One region of the Brevibacillus sp. TJ4 genome, then DNA from elsewhere that is predicted to be linked to it. Evidence: riboswitches for the same ligand, from Rfam matches in the RefSeq annotation. Region 1 holds a riboswitch; the other holds the start of a gene.
The links. Region 1 has a riboswitch for FMN ahead of ribD (bifunctional diaminohydroxyphosphoribosylaminopyrimidine deaminase/5-amino-6-(5-phosphoribosylamino)uracil reductase RibD). Riboswitches for the same ligand answer to the same signal wherever they lie in the genome.
Positions count from the first base shown of each region.

Region 2: it holds a riboswitch for FMN, as region 1 does, so the genes downstream of both, ACAF76_RS17260 (ECF transporter S component) here and ribD (bifunctional diaminohydroxyphosphoribosylaminopyrimidine deaminase/5-amino-6-(5-phosphoribosylamino)uracil reductase RibD) in region 1, are expected to answer to the same signal.

Region 1 is NZ_CP185865.1:766,286-776,916, reverse strand. It holds gene ACAF76_RS03565 (aldehyde dehydrogenase family protein) at 1-1,382, shown strand, start outside; gene ribE (6,7-dimethyl-8-ribityllumazine synthase) at 1,448-1,912, opposite strand; gene ACAF76_RS03555 (bifunctional 3,4-dihydroxy-2-butanone-4-phosphate synthase/GTP cyclohydrolase II) at 1,933-3,129, opposite strand; gene ACAF76_RS03550 (riboflavin synthase) at 3,146-3,802, opposite strand; gene ribD (bifunctional diaminohydroxyphosphoribosylaminopyrimidine deaminase/5-amino-6-(5-phosphoribosylamino)uracil reductase RibD) at 3,787-4,926, opposite strand; FMN riboswitch at 5,036-5,183, opposite strand; FMN riboswitch at 5,318-5,464, opposite strand; gene yunB (sporulation protein YunB) at 5,563-6,294, opposite strand; gene ACAF76_RS03535 (globin-coupled sensor protein) at 6,483-7,799, opposite strand; gene ACAF76_RS03530 (hypothetical protein) at 8,048-8,236, shown strand; gene corA (magnesium/cobalt transporter CorA) at 8,184-9,119, shown strand; gene ACAF76_RS03520 (HD-GYP domain-containing protein) at 9,120-10,217, opposite strand; gene ACAF76_RS03515 (YunC family protein) at 10,355-10,631, opposite strand, start outside.
Region 2 is NZ_CP185865.1:3,516,401-3,527,031, forward strand. It holds gene ACAF76_RS17220 (M42 family metallopeptidase) at 1-182, opposite strand, end outside; gene bcp (thioredoxin-dependent thiol peroxidase) at 226-690, opposite strand; gene ACAF76_RS17230 (helix-turn-helix domain-containing protein) at 857-1,477, shown strand; gene ACAF76_RS17235 (HAD family hydrolase) at 1,577-2,230, shown strand; gene ACAF76_RS17240 (sodium:solute symporter family transporter) at 2,584-3,981, opposite strand; gene speB (agmatinase) at 3,965-4,957, opposite strand; gene ACAF76_RS17250 (sigma-54 interaction domain-containing protein) at 5,044-6,411, opposite strand; gene proS (proline--tRNA ligase) at 6,567-8,033, opposite strand; gene ACAF76_RS17260 (ECF transporter S component) at 8,333-8,938, opposite strand; FMN riboswitch at 9,166-9,316, opposite strand; gene ACAF76_RS17265 (molybdopterin-dependent oxidoreductase) at 9,344-10,631, opposite strand, start outside.

The DNA of each region.
Region 1 (10,631 bases):
TCGACTATTTAAGAAGGCTTCGCGAGTTTCTGGTCGAACACGGCGAAGAATGGGCCAGACGCATCAGCAACGATACGGGAAAAGTTCTGTTTGAAGCATACATGACAGAAATATTCGTGACTGTCGATACGATTCGCTTTTACGAAAAGAACGCCAGACGCATGCTCGCTCCGCAAAAGGTGAAGACGCCATTGCTGCTCTGGCCCAAAAAGTCGTACATTCACTACAAGCCAATGGGCGTAGTCGCTGTCATCGCCCCGTGGAACTACCCGTTTCAGCTCGCTGTCATCCCCGTCCTGTCGGCACTTTTGGCAGGCAATACAGTCGTGCTCAAGCCGTCCGAGGTAACCCCGGCGACCGGACTGGCGATCGAGGAACTGTTTCGCGCCGTCTCATTCCCGCCCGATGTCGTTTCCGTCCTGCACGGAGGGGGCAAGGTCGGAGCAGCGCTGGTACAGGCGGATCCTGATAAAATTTTCTTCACCGGATCGGTGCGCACAGGAAAAACGATCATGGCGGCTGCAGCCGAGAAGTTGATTCCGGTCGAACTGGAGCTGGGTGGAAAAGACCCGATGATCGTCTGTGCCGACGCCAATTTGGAGCGCGCTGCCAACGCCGCTGTCTGGGGAGCTTTTACCAATTCCGGCCAGGTGTGCATGTCGGTGGAACGGGTCTACGTCCACGAAACGGTGTACACCCGCTTTGTCCAGCTTGTTACAGAAAAGACGAAAGTGCTGCGGCAAGGCTTTCCCGATCAGGTCGAGATAGGCTCGATGACGTTCCCCAGACAGATCGAGATCGTCCGCGAACACGTCGAGGATGCGATCGCCAACGGTGCGACAGCCGTCACCGGAGGCACTTTCCCCGATGAGGGGATGTTTGTGCCGCCAACCGTGCTGACCGGAGTGACACAGGAGATGAAAATCATGCAGGAGGAGACGTTTGGTCCGGTGCTTCCGATCATGGCCGTATCCGACGAAGAAGAAGCGATCCGGCTTGCCAACAGCTCTCCGTACGGTTTGAACGCATCCGTCTGGTCACAGGACAAGCAAAAGGCGCGACGGATCGCCGAGCGGTTGGAAAGCGGAAACGTCTGTATCAACGACGTGATCATCAGCTTTGCCAACCCGCACCTGCCTTTTGGCGGCGTCAAGCAGAGCGGTATCGGCCGGTACCGCGGGATGGGCAGCCTGCAATCATTTACGCACAGCATCTCGATCATCCATGATCCCGGGGACAAGAAGCGGGAGTTGAACTGGTATCCGTACACGGAGGATCAGCAGACGATGATGAGCGGGATCACCCGGCTTCTGTACGGAGCGAAGCGGACGTGGAACAAAGAGACGCTCGCTGCCATCTGGCGGGAGTTTCGCAGGCGATAAGGACTGTTGCTAAATAAAGAAAAATCCCTTCGGCTCTTGTGCCGAAGGGATGATTTTGATGGCGCTCAGGCAAATTGCCGTGACAAGTTGGCCATTTCGATCGCTGCACTAGCAGCTTCCCAGCCCTTGTTCCCTGCCTTGGTGCCTGCCCGCTCAATCGCCTGCTCGATCGTGTCGGTAGTCAGCACGCCGAAAATGACGGGGATTCCCGTACTCAGGGAAAGGGAAGCCACTCCTTTGGCGCATTCGTTGCAGACGTAGTCAAAATGCGGAGTAGCGCCGCGAATGACCGCCCCCAGCGTCACAACTGCATCGAAACGCCCGGATTCGGCCATTTTTTTGGCAATCAGGGGAATTTCAAACGCCCCCGGCACCCATGCCACCTCAACGTCGTTTTCGTTCACGCCATGCCGCTTCAGGGCGTCCAGTGCTCCTCCTACCAGTTTGCTGACAATCAGTTCGTTGAATCGCCCTGCGACAATCCCGATACGAAGTCCGGTTCCAATCAGATTTCCTTCATGTGTTTTCATTGTGTCTCTCCTCCTGTTTTTTACATGCGTTGCAGCAAATGTCCCAGCTTCTCGCGCTTGGCAGACAAATACCGCCAGTTATGCTGTTGATCCGGCATCTGGATCGGCTCGCGTCCGTCTACCAGCAAGCCATACCCGCTGAGGGCGCGAATCTTCCGCGGATTGTTGGTCAGCAGCCGCATCCGCCGAACACCCAGATCACGCAAAATCTGTGCCCCTATGCCGTATTCCCGCAAGTCGGCAGGGAAGCCCAGCTTTTCGTTCGCCTCCACCGTATCCAGACCTTGCTCCTGAAGCTGGTAGGCGCGCAGTTTGTTGATCAGTCCGATCCCCCGCCCTTCCTGGCGCATGTACAGCAGCACGCCTTTGCCTTCCTGCTCGATTCGCTGCAGTGCATGGTGTAGCTGCGGACCGCAATCACAGCGAAGCGAGCCGAATACATCGCCAGTCAGACACTCGGAATGAACCCGCACCAGCACTGCTTCGTCCGGCGAAATCTCTCCTTTGATCAGCGCGACATGCTCTTTGCCGTCCAACAAATTGGTGTAGGCGGCGATCCGAAAGTCTCCGTATTCGCTCGGCAACTCGACGGTCACTTCTCGATTGACGAGCGACTCCGTCTGAATCCGATGACGAATCAAGTCCGCAATCGTAATCAGCTTCAGATCAAAGCGGCGGGCGATCTCTTCGAGTTGCGGCAGACGCGCCATCGTACCGTCCTCGTCCATGATTTCGCAAATTACGGCTGCGGGTGCGCTCCCCGCCATACGAGCCAGGTCGACAGCAGCTTCCGTATGCCCGGCCCGTTGCAGTACGCCTCCAGGCTTGGCCACCAGCGGAAAGATGTGTCCCGGCCGGCGAAAGTCACTTGCCTGCTTCGTCTCGTCCAACATCGCCAGAACGGTCCGGGAACGCTCCTGGGCGGAAATGCCCGTATGCGTACCGATCTCGTCGACAGATACGGTAAAGGCCGTGCCGTGCTTGTCCGTATTGTTTGCCACCATCGGCTGCAGGTGAAGGCGTTGTGCCGTTTGTAGCGTGATCGGTGCACAGATCAACCCGCGCCCGTAGGTTGCCATGAAATTGATCATCTCCGGCGTCGCCGCTTCCGCCAGGCAGACGAAATCCCCTTCGTTTTCCCGGTCCTCATCATCCACGACGATAACCGTCTTGCCTTGACGCAAATCCTCCAGCGCCTCTTCTATGCGATGAAACATCTCGTTTCCCTCCTCGTCAAACAAATCCGTTTTCCTGCAAAAATGCCAGGCTGAGTCCGTTTTCTGTCTTTCCCTCGTCAGTACGGCGAGCCCCCATCAATCGCTCGATGTACTTGCCGATTACGTCCATTTCCAGGTTGACCCAATCCCCTGCCCGCAGATCCTGCAAGTTCGTCTGGGCCAATGTATGGGGAATGATGGAAACGGCAAAGCTCTGCTCCTCCACATCGACGACGGTCAGACTGATGCCGTCGATGCAGATCGAGCCACGCGGGATCACGTATTTCAATAACTGCGGAGCGGCTTCGATGCGAAACAGCACCGCGTTGGCATGCGGTTGGCGGGAGAGAATCACGCCCGTACCGTCCACATGTCCCGAGACGATATGACCGCCAAACCGATCCCCCAGCCGCATCGCCCGTTCGAGATTGATCCGCTGCCCTGTTCGCAGCCGTCCCAGATTTGTCTTGTTCAATGTCTCTGGCATGACATCCGCGCGAAACTGGCGAGCTGTAAAAGAGGTGACGGTCAAGCAGACTCCGTTGACCGCGATGCTGTCACCTGGCTGGACTCCTTCCAGTACCTTTTCCGCACGGATCACCAGACAACCCGCCTGCTCATTTCCCACGATCGCTTCCAAACGCCCAACTTCCTCAATCAGACCTGTAAACATGTTCCTTCCTCCTCTCCTCTCACATGCCGCTCTCTCCACAACGGGTAACCGACAATGCGAATATCCTGCTCGTCGATTTGCTCAACGCTCGTACCGGTCAAGATCACGGCTTCGTCCATCGTGGCAAAGCCGCTGCCGCCAAACGGGGTAGGAGAGTTTTTTCCGCCGACCAGTTTGAGCGACACATAGCTGATCAGCTTTTGTACGGCTCGCGCTCGCAAAAACGAACCGTTCACCTCCGCGCCTCCCTCCACCAGCAAAGAGGTAATGCCCCGCTCGCCGAGGGCACACAGTACCGCATCCACCGTGATCGGCTCATCCAAAACGATCACCTGCACACCCTGGCTGGCCAACGCCTCGCGCTTTGTCTCGGGCGAACGCGCTGTAGTACAGACCCACGTCTGCGCCTGATCTACTCGTGCTACGCGCGCGGACAGCGGGATGCGCAATCTGCTGTCCAAAATGACCCGCACTGGCTGTTTGCCGTAGGGCTGACCGTCCCTGCGCGCAGTCAATTCGGGGTCATCGGCCAGGACCGTGCCTGCTCCGACCAGTATCGCGTCGTGTTTGCGGCGCAGCTCATGCACCTCTTCGCGTGCTGCTGCTCCGGTGATCCATTTGCTGTGACCGGTCGATGTTGCAATTTTTCCGTCCAGAGTGCTCGCGGTCTTGACTGTGACGAACGGCCGCCTGGTCTGGATAAAATGAAAGAACACTTCATTCAGCCGGACTGCCTCCGCTTCCCGGACACCGACGACGACATCCACTCCGGCCGCCCGCAGCTTGCCCGCACCTCTACCGGAAACTGCCGGATTCGGATCGAGCGTCGCGATTACGACGCGGCGAATACCTGCTGCAATCACCGCATCCGCGCATGGAGGTGTCTTTCCGTGGTGGCTGCATGGCTCCAGCGTCACGTAGAGCGTCGCGCATGCTGCCCGCTCGCCCGCCATGCGCAGGGCGTGAACCTCGGCATGAGGTTCGCCTGCCCGCACATGCGCTCCCATGCCGATCACAAAACCATCCTTGACGACTACCGCCCCGACCAGCGGATTGGGACTCGTCTGTCCCTCTGCCGTTTTCGCCAGTTCGATAGCCATTGCCATATATCGTGCGTCCTCCATGTTCCTCTCCTTTCGCAAACAAAAAGCCCCAAAAACCGCTCCGGGTTTTCAGGGCCATGGGGAAAGAAGCCTTCTTATGCCGTTTTTTTCGACGGCGCACGAAAGCCAAACACATCTTCTCCCATCCGGACTTTACCGTCGGCCCTGGATTTCCACCAAGTCAGTCGCAGCCCAGATAGCTGGTCTGCGAGTCGCGGGCTCAGACGCTCATCGTCATCACCGCCGGTCGGGACTTTCACCCTGCCCTGAAGATCGCCTATGAAATTGATGCCTGTGTTACTTTTCCCTCCTTTGCCAATAAAAAATGCCCTGTGCTTGTGGGCGCGGGGCATAAGAAAGCAGGCCCTTGCATGCCGCTTTTTTCGAAAAAACAGCTTGCAAAGGCTATTCCAAATACCTTCTCCCATCCGGACTTTACCGTCGGCCTTGGATTTCCACCAAGTCAGTCGCAGCCAATAGCTGGTCTGCGAGTCGCGGGCTCAGACGTGCGTTCGTCATTACCGCCGGTCGGGACTTTCACCCTGCCCTGAAGGCTGGTATTCAGTTGCCTACCACTATACCATACTCTGCGTCTCTTTTGTCCTGTTTTTCTTGCCAAAAGTGCAAAGTGGAAAAATACACCCCTGACTCCAGCGCTCAATCCGCCGGCATATTCAACTGGTACTCGGACCTGGCTCGCGGCACGTCCGGCTTGCCGTCCGGATTGTTGTACAGGTATTGCGGCACGTCGCCGATAATCAGCGAATGGGTAATCGGGATTCTCGTCGTCACCGTCTGCTCCTCGGTGGCAAACGGAATGACGATCCGCAAATCGACCTCGACGTAAATATAGACGGTCGCCAGCACCATATTGATCCCCGCTTCATCCAGCTCCGTCTCCAGCCTCGTCTTGACAGAGCCGATCGGTACGAACGTGATCGGCAAATCTGGCCCCATCGACGCCAGAAAGCTGTTTCCCGTAGCCAGCCCAAGCGGCACGGTGCGATCCACCTTCTCCGTCTCAAACTCTTTCAGCCTGTTTTGTACACGCGCTGTCGTCTCCCCGACGATGCGCGCATATTCGCGAAAGTTGAACTGATACGCCTGGATTCGCCCTTCGTTATCCTTCTCGATGATCACGATTTCGTTAAAGTCGACGCCCTGTTGGGAAATCCGCTTCGTCACAGCATCAGTGATCGCTTCCTTGGCCAGTTGCTCCGCTTTTTGCGCTGCGAGTATTTTCAGCGTAGGTTCCAGCCGTTTTTCCAGCAAAACGAGTGATTGAATAATCAACACAAAAAAAATGACCAGCGCAATAAAGAACGCTTTGGTGCGGGAAAGCGGGTTTCTCCAACGCCGACGGGTTCGAAACTTCGCCACGCCCGTCACCTCCCAGTAGTACATTTTATGGCTTGATCCCGGAAAAAAGACTAGCGTTTCCTTGGCCGCAACCGGCTCGGCTCGCTGCGCAGCGCACAGCGGAATCCGCCACCGGACACCTTTTCTCCATACAAAAAAGCCGCCCCGAAAAACGGGACAGCTTCTTCTTGTAAAATATGTAGACAAATAAGTGCCTGCTACAAATTCTCCGTAATATCCGACAATTCGTCGGCCGACTCTGCCACCTGGGCAACCGCGTTGTTCATATCCTCCATGACCCGGAAGAAATTTTCCAGCTCCTGCTGGATGCGACCGCTCTGCTCCCTGCTTTCGGAAACAGCGTTCATAATCCCCTCGAAAAAGGCATTGGTCTCGCTTGTCATCGTCGTGCTGGAATGAACCAGCCCCTGAATCTCTTTGACAACCGATGACAGGACGACTGTCTGCTGGTTCGTTTTTTCAATCAGCTCGCGCACTCCGGAAACCGACCGTTTTGTCTGCTCAGCCAGCTTGCGCACTTCGTCGGCCACCACAGCAAAACCCCGCCCCTGCTCGCCTGCGCGCGCCGCCTCGATCGCCGCGTTCAAAGCCAGCAAGTTCGTTTGCTCGGCAATCTCGGTGACGACATCGACAATACCGCGGATTTTGTCCGCGTTTTCTTCGAGCATGTCCATCTCGCGGGCGATCTGTCCCACGCTTTGCTCGATCAGATTCATCTGCTGCTGCTGGTTCTCGAGCTTTTCCTTTCCTTCGACAGAAAGCTGCTGCGCCTTGCTGGAGAAGTCCGCCCCGTTTTCGGCAAAGCGAAGCACTTCGCGGGACTGCTCGGTCAACTCTTCTACGGAAGAGCTGTTTTCTTCTGCCACAGCGGCCAGCTCGTGAGCGGAATTGGCCAGAACGGCACGCAGCTCGTCCTTTTTCTGCTGCTCGCTCTGACGGACCTGCTCATGCTCCTTCTCGTACTCCTCAAGCACGATTTGCTGCTCAATACTCAAAATCTTGTTGACGGCTTGAATCGCCACCACCAGCTCCTGCTTGTCCGGGATGGACTGGTTCAGCAGCTCGATAATCGAGCGCAGCAGGTTTTGGAAGGCACACATGTACCATTTCGGCTCCAGCCCGATACGCATGTGGATTGCCGCGATCTTGCTTCTCTGCTGGTAATACTCCTCGTCAATCCTGCCGGAAAACATCTCCTGGATATGCCGGTTCAGCGTCAGCTTCAGCCGGTCGATCGAACTGTTGCGGTCAATAATTTGCATCAACAGCTCTTCGGTAGCAATGCTTTCGTAGAAAGCGTCTACAATTTTATCGATATGTTCTACAATGATTGGCTGGATTGCCTTGGCAATCGCCAAATCTTCATCTCGCAACTGGATCATGGCCAACTGCCGCGCCAAGGTAGAATGCTGCGGTACTCGCACCTCTCCCTGCTTTTGCAGGTCAGTGAAGAACAGCCCCCCTTTTGGCTTTGTATTCGATCCAAATAAACGGGAAAACGGACGTTTCGACATGAAGTAGACTCCTTTTATTGATATCGAGACACAGTTTTTTCCATTGCAAGTATCTTCTGAATTATATACCCTTTTTCCGCAGTAAGTAAACAAAAAACAGCGTGATTGCCGCAGAAAGCCGGGATGTGAAAGATACTAAATGAGGCACACTACAAATGAAAAGAGGCGCGAAAAACTTCGGATAGGAGACAAACTGGCAGTCATAGCATGGGAAAAGAAGAAGAAGGCTACGCAAGGAGGAAAGTCACGTGGACTCAGTCAACAAGCGTGTCAGTCCCGCACCGCCCAGCAAGGCTGCACTGCTCGCCGCCTATGAGCTCGTTCTCGGCAAAATCGTGCCGCGCATCTCTTCGATTCCCCAACCTACTGGCAGGAGAAGAAACGATGAAGATTCGGCTCATCCAAAACGGGCTGATTACCCCTCTGGAAGAAATTGAAGAAACCTTGCAGCCGCCCGCAAACGGATTTTACTGGATCGATGCCAGTCCGTTCGATCTCGATCTGCTCCAGCCTTTGTACGGCCTGCACCATCTGGCAGTGGAAGACTGCATTGACGAGGAGGAGCAGCGACCCAAGCTGCAAGTGTACGACGACCACTATTTTCTGGTCGTCAACGGGATTGCCTTTCACAACCAGGACATCTTTTTGCGGGAGATCAATCTCTTCCTCGGACGCCATACGATCATCACGATTACCAAACAGGAAACACCCGAATTCGGGCAACTGCTGAACCTGCTGCGGGAAAAGGAAATCAACCGTCCGGCGGAATTTCTCTACCAACTGATCGACGAAGTCGTGGACCGCTATTTTGATGTGATTGAGCTTATCGAGGATCTGATTGAAAAGCTGGAAGAAGAGATTTTGATGAATACGCGCAAATCGCATCTGGACCAGATCATCGGGCTGCGCAGCGAAATTTTGTACGCACGCAAAATGCTGCTGCCGCAGCGTGATCTGATCGACATGCTGCACCGAAAAGAACTGGAGCTGATCGATCCGGACGTGCGAAAACTGTTTGGCGACATCGTGGAGGATTCGGCAAAAGTGGTCGAGAGCTTCGACACCTTCCGCGACCTGATCAGCAACCTGCGGGAAGCATACCAGGCTTCCCTGACAGGTCGGGCCAATGACATCATGCGCGTTTTTACAGCTTTGACGACCATCTTTATGCCCTTGACGATCATTACCGGCATCTACGGGATGAACTTTACCAACATGCCCGAGCTCGAATCCCCCTACGGATACTACATCGTTCTCGGGTGCATGGCCGGGGTGGGCATCAGTATGTACTTGTTCTTCAAAATGAAAGAGTGGCTGTAGCTACATCAATTCATCACAGGCGACGATCATCAGGTCGAGCCGCTTGCCGAGGTCATACTCATACGGCTTGTCTACCTGCTGGCCACTTTCATCGGAAAGAATGCGAATGATGGGACGGCTCGGAAGTCCGGCATTGCCTCCTATGACAACTCCCGATTCTCCGGTGTTCAGCGTCACGCTCAGTCCGACCGGATACAGGGCGATCGTGTCGCGCATGGCGATCACATAGGTAGGATCAAACATCGTGTTCGAGCCGGAGTACAAAATTTCCATCGCGACGTGAGGCAAGACCGACGAGCGATACACGCGATGTGTCGTCAGCGCGTCAAACACATCTGCCACCGCCATCAGCCGGGCATACGGATGGATGTCCTCCCCCTTCAGGCCACGGGGATACCCGGAGCCGTCCCAGCGTTCGTGATGCTGGTAGGCACAGTGGGCGACGACAAGCGAAATATCATCCAGTTTGCGCAGCATCTCAAAGCCTTGTTCTGCATGCTTTTTCATCAATTCAAACTCATCTGGATCAAGCCTGCCCGGCTTTTGCAAAATCTCGTCGGGCACACAGGTTTTTCCGATATCATGCAACAGCCCACCTGTGCCGATCTCGAGAACCTCTTTCTCGGAAAAGCCGGTCTTCATCGCAATCGCAGTGCTGTAGAGGGCGACATTGAAGGAATGGGAAAAAATATAGTTGTCGTAGGCGCACGCGTCTGCCATCAAGTTCATTGCAGAGCGGCAGTTTTTTACCTCGTCGGCGATCGCGCTCATAACCTGCCTGAGCTCGCGTCCGAACAGCTTGTCGGCGAATACGTTTTTCCATTTTTTGGATGACGTGTCTCCTACAGCCTGGAAGGTTTCATGGATCAATGACATCGCTTCCCGGCGTGTCTCCTCGGAAATGACGGTGTCCACCACAATATCGTCAGTGCGGGAATCCATGATGTACAGCGATGTAATATTTTTTTCTTTTAAGCGGGCAATCATCCGGTCTGTCAACACTACACCGGCCCCCACCAGGACCATCCCTGTCTCTGTGTAAATGGAACGGGCAAGCGTCTCCCCTGAACGGCAATTGCGAATCGATTTTAATCTCATGTTTCCAACATTCGCCTTTCCCTATGGTAACCCCTATTATAACGTGATTCGACTGTTTTCTACACGCAAATTTAAGGCTCACAAGAAAAAACCTTTGTCTTTTCGACAAAGGCTAACATGTAAAAGCAAACGATCCTTTACAGCATTTTTACTATCGCTTCCCGACCGATAGTCCCCGCCTGTATCCCCAACTTCTCGGCAGTGGTCGTCACCGATTCCAAAGGAGCGTCAAGCAGTTCCTCAATCGTCTTCACGCCTACGGCACGGCCAGCAATGATCTCGCGGCTGGCCAGCCGTTCATTGAGCAGAGCCACGTCGAGCGCTCCGCACATGATGTAGCCCCGATCTGTCGTCACCGCCAGCAGCGTCGTTTTGGGCAAGCGAACGGTGACGGCAATCGCGGTTCCTTCCGCA
Region 2 (10,631 bases), 1.6 Mb from region 1:
TTGCTGTCGCGTCCGGGCAGCGTGGCGAGAATCGCGCCTTTGTTCGTGCGCTTGTACTTCACGCCGAGCTTGTCGAGCTCCTGTCCGACCCAGTTCATCACGTTGGCGGTATGACCGGACGGACTCGGAATGTTCGCCAACTGGCAAAAAGTATCGATTATGTACGGTACAGATACACTCATTCTCTTTTCCTCCTCAGCAGAGTGCCTTTGATTGCGGGCTGGCTTACAGCTCCTCTTTGATAAACTGGAGCACTTCCTGCACATGCCCTTTCACTTTTACTTTGCGCCACACCCTGGCGATATTCCCCTCTTTGTCGATCACGAACGTGCTGCGCTCGATGCCCATGTACTCGCGGCCGTACATTTTTTTCAGCACCCATACCCCGTAGGCTTCCGCGACCTGGTGCTCGGGGTCAGCCAGCAAAGGAAACGGCAGCTCGTGCTTGGCGACAAATTTCTCGTGCGACTTCACTCCATCCGGGCTGATCCCCAGCACGACAGTATTCAGCTCGGCAAACATCGGGTGGTAATCGCGGAAATCGCACGCTTCTGTCGTGCAGCCAGGCGTCATGTCCTTTGGATAAAAATAAAGTACCACATTCTTCCCGTGATACTGTGAAAGTGATATCGTCTGGTTGTCGTTTGCCTGCAAGGTAAAGGCAGGCGCCTTTTGACCGGTTTCAATCATGCTATCCCTTCCTTTGTGTGCAATCTCGTGCTTCCATTTTATCACAAGCTGATTGCCACTTCATCCTGTCTATACGTTGCGCTTTTTGTCAGAAAACGATAGAATTGAGTGATAAAGTTAAGAATTATAAAAATTGTTCTGGTCAGTTGGATGGTGATTATACGGCATGAAAGAAATTTATGAAGTAACAGACCCAGAAGCGCTGAAGTCGCTGGCGATTCCCGAACGCGTGAAAATTTTGGAACTTTTTGAAGACCTGGAGCCTCGCACGGCCAAACAAATTGCGACTGAGCTGGGAGAGAACGCCGCCCGTCTGCACTATCATGTAAAAGAACTGGTGCGCGTCGGTTTGCTCGAACAGGTCGATACCCGGGTAAAGGGCTCGATCGTCGAGAAGTATTACGAGCCGGTTGCCAAGGTCATTCAGGTCAAGCTGCAGGTGATGATTGAAGAAAATGCACAGCAGCTCAGCGACGTCATGTTTACCCCTTTTCGCACTACGGAGCAAGACCTCCTGCGTACACTAAACCGCTTTGTGCAAAGCGATGAAGATATGCGCAAAGAGTACAAGAACACTTTCGCTTTTAATATTACCGAACTTTATCTGAGTCAAGATGAAAGAAACGAAATGGTTACCGAATTGAACACAATTATCAAGAAGTACAAGGGACTGAAAAACGAACCCGGAAGACGGAAAATGAAGTATTTCCACGTGATTTTTCCGCTCACACCCGCCGAACCTGTCAATGACAGTGACGAAGCGTTTGAGGAACCGCTCGACGAATAGGAACAAACACATAATCGCCACGCAGACAGTACAGACAGCAAGAAAACCATCAGCAGGCGAGATGGTTTTCTTTTCGTCTAGGAAAAGGGAGGACCAAACGTGCGCCATATCTTGTTCGATTTTGACGGGACGATAGCGGATACATTGCCGCTTATTTTCACCTCGTTTCGCTCCACTCTCCAACAGTTCCTGGGCAAGCACTACTCGGACTCGCAGATTCTCTCATTGTTCGGCCCTACTGAAACGGTCATTTTGAAACAGTTGCTGCCCGCTGACCAGTTTGATACGGGACTCGCTTATTTTTACGACAGATACACAGAGGAGCATCATCGCGTGACCAATCCGCCCGAGATTGTGGAGATGCTCGCGCTGTTCCAATCAAAAGGAATTCGCATGGGTGTCGTCACCGGAAAAGGACGCAATAGTGCAGATATTTCGCTGCGGGAATGGGGATTGGACTCGTATTTTGAAGTGGTCATTACCGGTGACGAGGTATCGCAGCCAAAGCCGCATCCCGAAGGAATCCTCGCCGCCATGCAGCAAATGGGACTGTCTCCGAATGAGACGATGTACGTGGGCGACAGCAACGCCGATGTGCTCGCCGGAAAAGCAGCGGGTCTTGTCACTGTAGGTGTCAACTGGCTTGACGTGACGCAGGATGCAGGTTCATTTGATCCCGAACCGGATCATCGCTTTACCGACGTAGCCCGTTTTCGCGACTGGGTGCTGGGCATGGAATCCACCAAAAATTGAAGGTTTGACAGAACGCGTCTTTGCTTGAGGGAAAGGCGCTTTTTTTATGCCATCAAGCGTCAGGGAAGGGCTTGCCGAACGCAGAGAATAGGGCAGCTTGCCGCCAGCGAATACTAGGAAAAACGACAATGGGGTGAGCTGCATGGGCATGTTCAATCTGTTTGGCGATCGAAAAGAAAAACGGCGGGAGAAACGAATCGAGAGGGGAATATGTCCGGACTGTTCAGGCAGAGGCTTTTTTGCGCCTGGTTTTGAATCTGTTCACGTACTGGACTGCACGGCTTGCCAAGGGACGGGCAAAGTCTGAGGCTTTAGGGACAGCAGGTATTCTCTCCACTTTTTCTACTTTTTCTCTATATCGATGCGTTGTCGTCCACTGAACGCCTTGACGTGATCCACGTCCCGACCAGCATCGTAATACCGCAAGCCGCTATGCCAAACATGATCGCATTGAGCGAAGCCAGCCCTTCGATGCTCAAATCAGCGATGACGACGACGGCGCTGACTGCCATTGACCACAGTGTGACCCGTGCCGTTACGCGTTTCCAGAAAAAGGCGGCGAGGATCGGGATGAACACACTGCCCGTCAGCAGCGCGTAGGCTACATCCAAAGCGACGACAATATCTTTCAGCCAGGCAGCAATCATAATGGCGCAAGCTCCGGCGATCAGCAAAACGAGGCGCGTCAGGTTGAGCTTGGCGCGGTCGCTGTACTCCTTTTTGGCATACGGCAGGAACAGGTCATTGACGATGACCGTCGCCGAAGCCATGATCGTCCCGGAGGCGGTCGACATCACCGCCGAGGCAATGGCTGCCATCACCAGACCGAACAGACCGACAGGCAGGTACTGGAGCGCCATTTGCGGGATCGCCTGCTGCGGATCAGCCAAGCCGGGGATCAGCACGCTTGCCGTCATCCCGATCAAAGCGCCCGCCACTGCGTAGACGATGCAGTACAGCCCGGCGTAGATCGTACCTCTCCGCAATACCGTTTCACTTTTCGCCGTAAAGGCCCGCTGCCAAATGTCCTGGCCGATCATCATACCGAAAAAGTACAGAAGAAAATAAGCAAAAATGCGAGACTCTCCCAGATTCAAAAGCTGTACGTGCGCCGGATCGACTTGCTGCAAAAGGCCGCCAAAGCCGCCAACATGATACAGTCCGATCGGCAGCAGCAAACCTATCAGGCCGAGCGTCATCACCCAGAACTGGATCACATCCGTCAGCGTCACGGCCCACATCCCGCCGACAATCGTATACATCAGGACGACGAAGCCGCCGAGGACAATCGCTGTCGTGTCAGACAGCCCGAACAGTGTCGACAGTACAATTCCCATCGCGATTACCCCGGTCACGCATACCATCAGGTCGTACACGGCCATGATTACCGCGCTGATCATCCTGCTGCCCGGGCCAAACCGATTGCCCAGCAGTTCGCTGACGCTGTATACCCGCACCCGGCTGAGCGGTTTTGCGAAGAGCACACCCATGCCGGTAATGCCAAGCCCGATCATCAGCACGAGCCACATGCCGGAGATGCCGTACGTGTATCCCAGGCCGGAGCCGCCGAGGGTGGATGCCCCACCCAGGACAACGGCAGCCATCGCCGGCACGTACAGTCCATAGCCCAACCTCCCGCCGGCGACCAGAAAGTCATGGTGGTTTTTTACCGACCGGACGCTGGCAAAGCCGATGATCGCCAAAACCGCCAAATACACGAGCATGACGGAGACATCAATTCCGCTGACCATGTACATCCCCTCCCGTTTGTACGCCGGTCTTTGCCCGCTTGTTCCAGGCAACCAGCGAAATAAATTCGTAGGCGATATTGGCTGCGGCCATACTCGTCACCCGCGCAGGGTCCCTGTCTGGCAAAACCTCGACGAGATCAAAGCCGACGATATGCAGCCCTGTCAGTTGGCGGACAAACTGCTGTGCATCGTAAGTAGTAAACCCGCCGATCTCCGGTGTTCCTGTGCCCGGCGCGTACACCGGGTCGAGAAAATCAATGTCAAAGGAAACAAACACCCGGTTGTCGCCGACGCGCTTGCGAATTTCTTCTCCCAGCCTTTCAGGCGTCATCTGCTTGAGCTGATCGGTGGTGATAATGCGGTAGCCCAATCCTTCCCCGTCCTTCAAGTCATCCGGTCCGTACAGGCTTCCCCTCATCCCGATCTGGATCGAGCGAGACGGATCGACCAGTTCTTCTTCGGCAGCCCGGCGAAACACGGTGCCGTGGTTGTACTTTTTGCCAAAGTAGGAATCCCACGTATCGCCATGAGAGTCAAAATGGACGAGGCTTACTTTTCCGTACTGTCTGGCCATCGCCCGCAGGTGGGGCAGCGAGACGGAATGATCGCCGCCGATCAAAATCGGAACGACCTGATGTGCAAGCAGCTTGCCGAGCTGTTCCACGATCCATTCGTACGACTCTTCGATATAGCCGGGATTGACTGCCAGATCGCCGTAGTCCACGCCTGAGCAGTAACGGAAAATATCGACTTCGAGCCCCGGATTGTACGGGCGCAGCAGCGCAGACATCGAGCGTACGGCTTCTGGCCCAAAGCGCGTCCCGACGGCGAAGCTCGCTCCCGTGTCAAACGGAACGCCGACGACGGCAAAGTCGATGTCCTCCTCTGTCCGGACATGAGGCAGCCGCATAAAGGTTTTGACCCCGGTAAAGCGCGGTGATTGCTGTGAATCGACCGGAGAATACTTGTGGTTCATGCAATAATCCCTCCTTTTTGGACTGCCATACTCAGTAGCAATCACCGTGCCAATCGGGATATTGCGGAAAATTCAGATATTCGTAGTCATGTTTGACTACCCTGTTTGCGAACGTAGGCGTTGATTTTGCGGTTGGCCGTCGACTGGCTGATGCCCAGATGCTTTGCCAACAGCACGCTGCTCGGGTACTTTTTGTACATCCGGGAAATAAATTCCCGCTCGATCGCTGTCATGTACTGGTGATAGCCGATTTCTTCCTCTCGTACCGCTTCGTTTCTGTCCTCCAGCAAATCCTGGGGCAAATCGATATACGGACCGTTTGCGGTAATCATCGCGTTTTCGATACAATTGCGCAGCTCCCGCACATTCCCCGGCCATTCCTGCTGTGTCAGCCAGTCGACAAAGCCCGGCGCAAGCTGCTTGTTGATCTTGTATTTCGCCTTGCACTCCTCGGTGATCTCGTAAATGAGCGGAACAATTTCATTGCGACGCTCGCGCAGCGGCGGGATCGTGAGCTTGATGACGTTGATCCGGTAGAACAGGTCTTTGCGAAATTTTTTCTCTTCCACCAGTTGTTCGAGATTTTGGTTTGTGGCGCAGATGATCCGGCAATGCAGCCTGATCTTGTCCGTTCCGCCTACGCGAGTGACAGTCTGGTTTTGCAGGACCGACAGCAGCTTTACCTGTAGATGCAATGGCAGTTCGGCGATTTCGTCGAGAAACAGCGTGCCGCGTCCGGCTGCTTCAAAATAACCGATTCTGCCACCCTTTTTCGCTCCGGTAAATGAGCCTTCCTCGTAGCCAAACAGTTCCGCTTCGATCAACGATTCCGGGATCGCCCCGCAGTTGACCTCGACAAACGGCTCACCCCTTCGCTCCGACATCTCGTGAATCATGTGCGCCAGACGGTTTTTGCCCACGCCCGATTCGCCTTCCAAAAGCAGCGTGACATCGAGGTCGGCCACCTTCGATACGACCTCCAGCACTTTTTTCATTTTGCCTTCGGGGAGAAACAGTCCCTGCACCTGCTTGGTCCGCAGCTCCTCGATCTCTTTCTGGTAGTGCAGTATCGTTTGGGCGACCTGGTCATTTCTTTTTTTCAACTGCTCCAGCTCCGTAATGTCGCGGGAAAAGCTGACCGTCCCAAGCAGACTTCCCGCCTCGTCAAAAACCGGAAAAGCGGATACGACGACCTGTCTGCCCGTCTTTGTTTGCTGCACGAGCGTCTGCCTTTTTCGCGTGGTGAGGACGAGCGCCGTGACCGATGGGCGGAGCACCCCCGCTTCCTCCAGGCGGTACACATTTTGTCCCAACAGGTCCTGAGCCTCGACACCGTACAGCTCGCCGCAGGAAGGGCTGACTTCCCGCACATTGCCACGATCGTCCGTAATAAAAATCTCGTCGAAGGTATGATCGATAATAAATCGCAACAGCAGCTCGGCATGTTCCCTCATCCGGCAACCCCCTTAGTCAGAAATGGGTAGCTATTAGTCAATTATGACTACATTGTAAGAGAATTGCGGAAAGAAGAACAGGGCAGATCGAAACAGAAAAAGCTGCTGAGCCAGATCGCAGCAGCTTTTTTGCGCTTCCTATTGAAACTGGCAGATCAATACGCCCGGGCAAACCAGACCGTATGCCTGGCCACTTCGCCGCAGGTGATGCATGTGTGCTTTTGCTGCGGCGGTTCAAACGGGATATTGCGCGAGGTAAACTTCGTCTCTTCCTTTACCTTCGCTTCGCAGGCGTCGTCGCCGCACCAGCCGGCGAGAACCCAGCCGCTCACCTTGTTGTCCTGCTCGCATGCGGCGACGTGGGCGACCAATTGCTCCAGCGTATCAATCTCCAGATGCGAGTTGGCTTCGCGGAACTCGACTGCGCGCTGGTACATATGCTGCTGAATGTCTGCCAGCAAATTCGTCACAGCCTCGACTGCTTCTGCCAATGGCACTGTCACCTTCTCTCCAGTGTCGCGGCGGGCCAAAATGACCTGACCGTTTTCCACATCGCGCGGACCGATCTCCAGCCGTACTGGCACCCCGCGCATTTCCCATTCGTTGAACTTCCAGCCTGGCGTCTCCTCGCGCAAATCGGCGCGGACGCGAACGCCTGCCGCCTTGAGCGCGTCAAACAACGGATCGAACGCAGCCATCACCTGTTCACGCAGCTTGAGCGGCCCGACAGGAATCATAATCACTTGTGTCGGTGCGACGCGCGGCGGGAAGGCAAGCCCCCTGTCGTCGCCATGCACCATGATCATCGCCCCGATCAGCCGCGTCGAGCTGCCCCAGGAGGTCGTATGGACGTACTTGAACTGGTTGTCGCGATCGAGGTACTTGATCTCGAAGCCGCGCGAGAAATTTTCTCCGAGGTAATGGGAGGTGCCAGCCTGGACTGCCTTGCCGTCCTTCATCATCGCTTCGATCGAATACGTATCGACAGCACCGGCAAACCGCTCGCTCGGCGTTTTTTGCCCCTTCCAGACCGGGATGGCCAGTTCCTGCTCTACCACGTCCCGGTAAATCTCCAGCATCTGCATCGTCTCTTCGCGCGCTTCCTCTTCCGTGGCGTGGGCGGTGTGTCCTTCCTGCCAGAGAAACTCGGAGGTGCGCAAAAACGGCATCGTCCGCTTCTCCCAGCGGAAGACGTTGGCCCACTGGTTGATCAGCACAGGCAGGTCGCGGTAGCTTTGGATCCACTGGCTGTACATATGCCCGATCATCGTCTCCGAAGTAGGACGCAGGGCCAGCTTTTCCTCCAATTGCTCGCCGCCCGCCTCCGTGACCCAGGGGAGCTCGGGGTTGAAGCCTTCGATATGCTCCTTTTCCTTCTGGAAAAACGATTCGGGAATGAGCATCGGGAAGTAGGCGTTGCGGTGGCCGGTCTCTTTGAAACGCTTGTCCATCGCGGCCTGAATCCGCTCCCACAGCTCATAGCCGTCCGGCTTGAACACGATGCACCCGCGCACAGGCGTGTAGTCCATCAGTTCCGCCTTCTTGATCGCATCGATATACCAGCGGGAAAAGTCCTCTGACTGCGGGGTGATCTCCTTTACAAATGATTTTTCCTGTTTCATCGACTGCTCATCTCCTTTGCTCTGCAAAATGCAAAAAATCCTCCATCCCACATAGGGACGGAGGATCAACTTCCGCGGTACCACCCTGATTAACCGCAACTGTCGCTGCGATTCACTCATTGTTCCCGGTAACGGCGGGCACCCGGCACGGCTCATCGCCGGCGGCTTCAGGATGGGGTACAGTCACGCCTGTGTATCGGCCTTGCAGACGGGGGCCGACTCTCTGGGACAAGGCTGTGTGGCTGCGGGTCCTGTCATTGCCTTTCTATCTGGCATCTTAGCAAGTCTTTTGCGCATTGTCAATTAATGGTTCGCGCCAGCAGACGGGGAGCCAGCTTGACGTACAGCGGATAGGCGACGGCCGCCATCAGCACACCTTTTACGATATTGAACGGGGCGATTCCGTACAGCACCAGTGACCAGACACTGCTTGCGCCGAAGCTGGCGAGCAACTGATCCAGCGGCATCTGGTACAGGGCAGCGTAGGCTGGCAGCAGGAACCAGGCGTTGAACAGTCCCATGATAGCAGTCATCAGCAACGTACCGGCAGCCAGGCCCAGTACAAAACCGGCTTTTCCTTTTCGCAAACGATGCATGATCACCGGAATCAGGATAAAGCTGCCCCCTGCTAGAGCGTTGGCAACCTCCCCGATAATCAGCCCGTCAGTATTTTTAAAGAGCATGTGCAATGCATTTTTCATCACTTCAATGATGACCCCTGCCGCCGGTCCGTAGATCAGCCCCCCGATCAAAGCCGGAAGCGTGCTGAAATCCAGCTTCAAAAAGGACGGCATCAACGGAATCGGAAACTCCAGGTACTGCAAGACAAAGCCGACTGCAGCGAGCATAGGAATCGTCACCAGGCGCTGGGTTGCGCGCGTCTGGTGCAAAGCTGTTTCTTTCATGTTTACCATCTCCTCATTTTGACTACTCCTTCTTGAGGAATGGCAACAGGTTACATTTTTTCACGTGAATGTTGCTTGCCAGACAAAAAAGCCCTGAGGAAAAAAGAATCCTCAGGGCTTTTGCGTTCACAGGCGTATGACAAAGACAGGGCTGGTTGTACACAGACTGCCCCCGTCGTGTTTGCCGGTTTGCATAAGCAAACAAGCACGTGTCAAAACGTACTGTCGTCATCCTTCTCCCATCCAGACTGTACTGTCGGCTCTGGAATCTCACCAGATCCTGCACTCCGTCGCATCGCTGCTCGGGAGGCTCGCGGGCTTGCCGTGTTTTCCACGGTCACCGCCGGTCGGGAATTTCACCCTGCCCCGAAGGAATGTGTAGTTGTATGCTTATTATACTGCGGTTCATTTTCCGTTGACAATAGCAGATTGCACTTGCCCTTTCTCTACGGCCACCCGCCCTGAGAAGAAGGTAGCCCCTCCGCCCATGTCGGCGACGCGATCCGGGGTAAGCGCATTGACGAAGTGGCGGGCTCCAGTGCCCGGCACGTCGGCCCACAGTCCCTGGGTGACGACGACGCCTGGCAGAACGCTGTCTCCTACCGTCGCCACAAGCTCACATTCTCCCCTGTCGTTGAACACCCGGACGAGATCGCCGTCCGCAATCCCTGCCGCCTGGGCATCCTGTTCATTCATGTACAGGCGCGGAACCTTCTCCATGCTGACATGCTTCTCGTTATTGGAAAACGTCGAGTTGAGGAAGTTGTGGTTCGGTCCGGGAATAAACAGGTACGGATAGCTGCTGTCTTCCGGCAAGGGCGTATACGTCGGCAGCGGCGGGTATCCGGCTGCTTCCATGCGGCTCGAATACAGCTCGATGCGTCCGCTCGGCGTCGGCAAATTTTCGATAAAAGGCGTCGTTACACGCGCTTTGGCAAAATGGTTCGCTGCCAGCGTCTCGTAGCTGATGTCCTGGATATACGGGTTTTGCGGATGATCAAGCGCCTGCCGGATCAGCTCTTCATCGCTGTCGGCAAACATCGGATCGGTGAAGCCCATCGCTTTTGCCAGCAGGCGGAACACCTCGACGTTCGACTTGCTCTCGCCGTACGGTGCAATCACCGGCTGCTGAAGCTGCATGTAGAGATGCCAGTAGGATGTGTACAAATCGGTGTTTTCAAAGGACGACGTAGCCGGCAGCACGATGTCTGCATATTGCGCCGTCTCGGTCGCAAACAAGTCGTGGACGACGGTGAACAAATCCTCGCGTGCCAGCCCGCTTCGCACCTTGTTTCCTTCCGGCGCGACGAGAGCGGGATTGCAGTTGTAGACGAACAGCGAGAGCACAGGCGGGTCCAGCTCTGTGAGCGCCTGGCCGAGCTGATTCATATTGATGCTGCGCGTCGCGGGATCGGCGAGCACATCCGGGCGCTGCAAGGCAGGCTTGTTGTACAGCAGGTACGCACTGTTGCCTTTGAGCGCTCCGCCGCCCTTGACCAGCCATTGGCCCGTAATCGCCGGCAGACAGGCGATCGTCCGGATGCACATCCCGCCGTTGTCGTGATGCTGCAGCCCGTTGCCGATGCGGATAAAGGAAGGAGACGTCTCCCCGTAGAGCCTCGCCAGCTTGACGATGTCCCCTGCGGGCACCCCGGTAATCGCCGATACTGTCGCCGGGTCGTAGGCGCGCACG